DNA from 2 places in the Streptomyces sp. NPDC023838 genome. Region 1 is predicted to be linked to the other one. Evidence: riboswitches for the same ligand, from Rfam matches in the RefSeq annotation. Region 1 holds a riboswitch; the other holds the start of a gene.
The links. A riboswitch is a leader RNA that binds a small molecule or an ion and turns the genes downstream of it on or off. The one in region 1 is predicted to bind cobalamin.
Positions count from the first base shown of each region.

Region 2: it holds a riboswitch for cobalamin, as region 1 does, so the genes downstream of both, AB0G17_RS33145 (HoxN/HupN/NixA family nickel/cobalt transporter) here and AB0G17_RS08905 (CbtB domain-containing protein) in region 1, are expected to answer to the same signal.

Region 1 is NZ_JBFAAD010000005.1:234,119-236,310, forward strand. Features, by position in the region: gene AB0G17_RS08900 (CbtA family protein) at 79-852, opposite strand; gene AB0G17_RS08905 (CbtB domain-containing protein) at 868-1,092, opposite strand; cobalamin riboswitch at 1,129-1,275, opposite strand; gene AB0G17_RS08910 (histidine phosphatase family protein) at 1,352-1,921, shown strand; tRNA gene AB0G17_RS08915 (tRNA-Val) at 2,077-2,148, opposite strand.
Region 2 is NZ_JBFAAD010000043.1:17,244-19,435, reverse strand. Features, by position in the region: partial or broken gene AB0G17_RS33155 (radical SAM protein) at 1-47, shown strand, start outside; gene AB0G17_RS33150 (hypothetical protein) at 565-729, shown strand; cobalamin riboswitch at 799-1,006, shown strand; gene AB0G17_RS33145 (HoxN/HupN/NixA family nickel/cobalt transporter) at 1,034-2,192, shown strand, end outside.

The DNA.
Region 1 (2,192 bases):
GAACAGCGCATGGCCTACGCGCGCGAGGGCCCCGGACCATCACGGTCCGGGGCCCTCGTGCGTGCGGCGGTGCCAGGGTCAGTGGGCGGCCGCGGCCGTGCTCTCCACGGTCGTGCCCGAGTCCCGGGGCCCGGCCGGTGCGGCCTTGGGCACCAGGAGCCGTTCGGCGAGGTGGCCGAAGACCAGCCCGAAGCCGGTCCACAGGGTCACCTGGATGGCGAGGGCCGCCAGGCGGAACCGCCAGAGCAGCATGGCCGGGAAGTCCTTCGGGACCTCGTTGACGGTGGGCAGGAACGCGTACGCGAGCCCGACGGCGACCAGGAAGGCGGCCGCCGCGGCGACGGTCGCGTTCCAGTTGCCGAGGCGGGGCGCGAGCCGCTTGCCGAGGATCACGGCGGCGACGGCGAGCAGCACGCTCAGCGCGATCATCAGGAAGTACAGGGCGGTGCGTTTGCCGATCGTGTCGGGGTCACCGATGGACGGCGGGTTCGCCGGGTACTTCAGGAACGGGACGACGTAGACGGTCAGGAGCGCGCCGACCGAGACGAGCGCCGCCGTGGCGCGCGGCCCGAAGCGGCCGATCCGGCCGAGCGCCACGCAGAACGCGAGCGCGGCGATGCCGCCGATGGCCACGCCGAACACCAGCACACCGGTGGCGAGGCCGCCGGTGGACTGCAGGGTGCGGCTGAACACCTCTTCGCCGTGCTCGTGCGCGTGCGCTTCCTCGAAGTCGATGGCCGCGTCCACCCGGGGCTCACCCAGGAGGTACGCCACGACGAGCGCCAGGGCGCCCGCCGCCAGACCGGCGATCATGCCCCGCACCAACAGGGCCCTGACGGACAGGGAGTTCACGAGTCGGTTCCCCGGTCAGTGGCAGGGGAAGCCGAGCAGGTGGCGTCCGTCGTGGAGCCACTCATGGACGTTCTCACCGGAGATCAGGTTCGTGGCGCCCTGCTCGGCACCGACGAAGTACAGGAGGACGAGCATGAGGATGCCGAAGAAGAGCGCCCAGGGAGCGATCGCCTTGAGCGAGATGGGGGTGATGGCCGGCGTTGCAGCTGCGCTGGGCGCAGGGGCGGCGGAGAGTGCCACGGCAGAACCTCCTGGGGAACACGCGTCCCGGTCATTGGTGCCTTTGTCGACGGTGGTGGGTCTGACTTCCCCGCCTTCGCTCCCTGTTGAGGGCGCTCGCCGGGTTCACAGTGGCGCGACCGTGCCGGATTCTCACCGGGCTTCCTTCACACCGTCTTTATGTCCACGAGACCGTACCGCGTGACGGACCGCACCGCTACGGCGTACGGGGGCGCAGCCCCCGCGCGAAGTGCGTCAACGGCCGTGCTCTGCTTGTCCCATGACCGTACGCGTGATGTTGATCTCACCCCCGGCCGACCGCTACGCGCGCGAGGCGAGAGTCGGCGACGACGCGGCCGCCCCGGACGAGGGCGCGGTCCGCCGGGTCAAGGCCGCGGCGGCGGCGCTTCCGGTCCCGGCCCGCCGACTGAAGCCGCCGTCCTCCCTCTACGAGTTGGCGGACGGCTTGCCCACCTGCGACGAACCGGCCCTGACCGACTGGGATCTGGGCCGCTGGCGGGGGCGCCGGCTGGACGAGCTGAGCGCCGCGGATCCCACGGGCGTACGGGCATGGCTCACCGATCCCGCCGCGGCGCCGCACGGCGGGGAGAGCCTGCTCGCGCTCATCGCGCGCGTGGGCGCGTGGCTGGACACGCTCCCGGCGGCGGGCGGCCGGATCCTCGCGGTCGCCTCCCCGGCGGTGGTCCGCGCGGCCGTGACCCACGCCCTGACCCTGCCCCCCGCCTCCTTCTGGCGCCTGGACGTGGCCCCCCTGACCCTGACGGAACTCTCGGGCCGGGCGGGGCGCTGGAACCTGCGGTGCGGGCGGCCGGCGGAGGGGGAACGGTAACGACGAAGGGGCCCGCCCTGATCGGCGGGGGGCCTCCCTTGTGGTGGGATGCGGCATCCCTGTGACGTCCGGGCATGAAGCAGGCATGAAGCGGCCCCCCGGCCGAGATCGGCCGGGGGGCCATCGGCAGGCTCTCACCTGCCGCTTCCTACGGGTGGGCATGGACGGTTTCGAACCGCCGACATCTGCTTTGTAAGAGCAGCGCTCTACCCCTGAGCTACACGCCCGTGGCACATCCGTGGATGAGGGAACAGCGTACATGGCCTCCGGG
Region 2 (2,192 bases), on a different contig from region 1:
GCGGACGGGTTGTGGTGAGTGTCGACGGTCCCGCGCCCGAGATGCACGACCGGATCCGCGGCAGGGCGGGTTCGTTCGAGCGGGCGATGCGGGCGCTGACACTGCTCGAGGCAGGTGCGCGGGAGCGGGCCGGGCGCGGTGAGCGTCCGCTCCCGTTCGCCATCGACTGTGCGGTCGTACGGAGCAACGTGGACGGGCTGGAGGAGTTCTGCACGGACATCGTGCCGCGGTTCCCGCACCTGAGCTCCCTCGACTTCGCCGCCGCCGTGCCGTCCGGGCTCGGCAGCCGCACGGGATACGCCGAGCACGAACTGCTCTCGGACGAACAGCTCGCGCGGCTGGGCAGCGAGGAGCAGCGCGCGCGGCTCCAGTCGCTCGCCCCCACCACCGTCCGGGTCGGCACGTCGACCAACCTCTCCTTGCAGATGAACCCCGAACAGGTCGCTCGCGGGCTGGGCTTCCAGGCGCTCCAGATCGAGCCCGACGGACAGGTCCGGGCCATGCTACGAGGGAACCGTCGGCAGTCTGCTGGAGGAGCCGCCCGCCGAGCTGTGGCGACGCGCGGTGGAACGGTGGACCGACCCGTTCGTGGCCGAGGCGCTCTCCGGCGCGGGCACCATGCGCGGCTGGGCCGAGGCCGTGCGGCGCATCGACTACCACTTCGGCTCCGACGAGGTCCGCGCCCGCATCGACCGCCGCCCGGTGTTCACGGGGCCGGCCGGCGGGTAGTCGAGGTCGCGGAATGTGATCTGCAATACCCCTGCCCGCGGCCAGACTTGCAGGTGGGGCGGGTCGCACCTACGGTTGGCGAGCCGTGGTGTTCGGGAAGACCGGTGCAAGACCGGAGCGGCCCTCGCCACTGTGATCGGGCCCCATGTCGTTCAGGCCATGAACGGCTTCGGGTAGCCCGTCCCGTTGTGCCACTGGGGGCCGCGAGGCCGCTGGGAAGGCAGGGGCGGTGCGACACCCGGAAGCCAGGAGACCGGCCACGGCATCTCGCGTAATGATCCACGAGGTGCTGGAGCGTGAACGAATGACCCTGCCCACCCTGCCCACCCCACCCGCCACATTCCACTGGCGACGCGAGGACACCGTCCGGACCGCCTGGCTGCTGGCGGTGATCGCCGCCCTGCACGTCGTGGCGTTCGGCATCCTCTTCCTGCTCGTGGTGCCCGAGCACTATGAGGTCGGCTCGAAGACGTTCGGCCTCGGACTGGGCGTCACCGCCTACACCCTCGGTATGCGGCACGCCTTCGACGCCGATCACATCGCCGCGATCGACAACACCACCCGCAAGCTGATGGCCGACGGCAAGCGGCCGGTGTCGGTCGGCTTCTGGTTCGCGCTCGGGCACTCCAGCGTCGTGGTCGTGATGGCGGCCCTGGTCGCCGGGGGCGCACAGCTCGCGGGCACCCTGATGAACGACGACTCGCGGACCCACCAGACCCTCGGAGTGGTCGGAACGACCGTCTCCGGATCGTTCCTCTACCTCATCGCCGCACTCAACCTCCTCGCGCTCGTCGGGATCCTGCGGGTCTTCCGGGCCATGCGCGCCGGGACGTACGACGAGGCCGAGCTGGAACAGCACCTGGACGCACGGGGGTTCATGAACCGGCTCCTGGGCCGCTTCACCAAGTCGATCACCCGGCCCGGCCAGATGTTCCCGCTGGGCTTCCTCTTCGGGCTCGGCTTCGACACCGCCACCGAGGTCACGCTGATGGTGATGGCCGGCTCGGGCGCGGCGGCCGGGCTGCCCTGGTACGCCGTACTGTGCCTGCCGCTCCTCTTCGCCGCGGGGATGAGCCTGTTCGACACCATCGACGGTACGTTCATGAACTTCGCCTACCAGTGGGCCTTCTCCAACCCGGTGCGCAAGGTGTTCTACAACCTCACCATCACCGGCCTGTCGATCGCGGTGGCGTTCCTGATCGGCACGATCGAGCTGGTGGGCGTGCTGCACGACAAGCTCGATCTGAGCGACGGGCTCACCGGGTGGGTCGCGGGCCTCGACCTGGACAACGTGGGGTTCATCATCGTCGGCCTGTTCGTCGTGGTGTGGGCCGCGGCCCTGGCGTACTGGCGGTTCGCCAAGGTCGAGCAGCGGTGGGCGGTGCGCGTCGCGGGCCGGCCCACATCCGTCACCGTGCCCGGCCAGGCGCGGCCGGGCACGGCGAGGGACGAGGCCGCGCCCG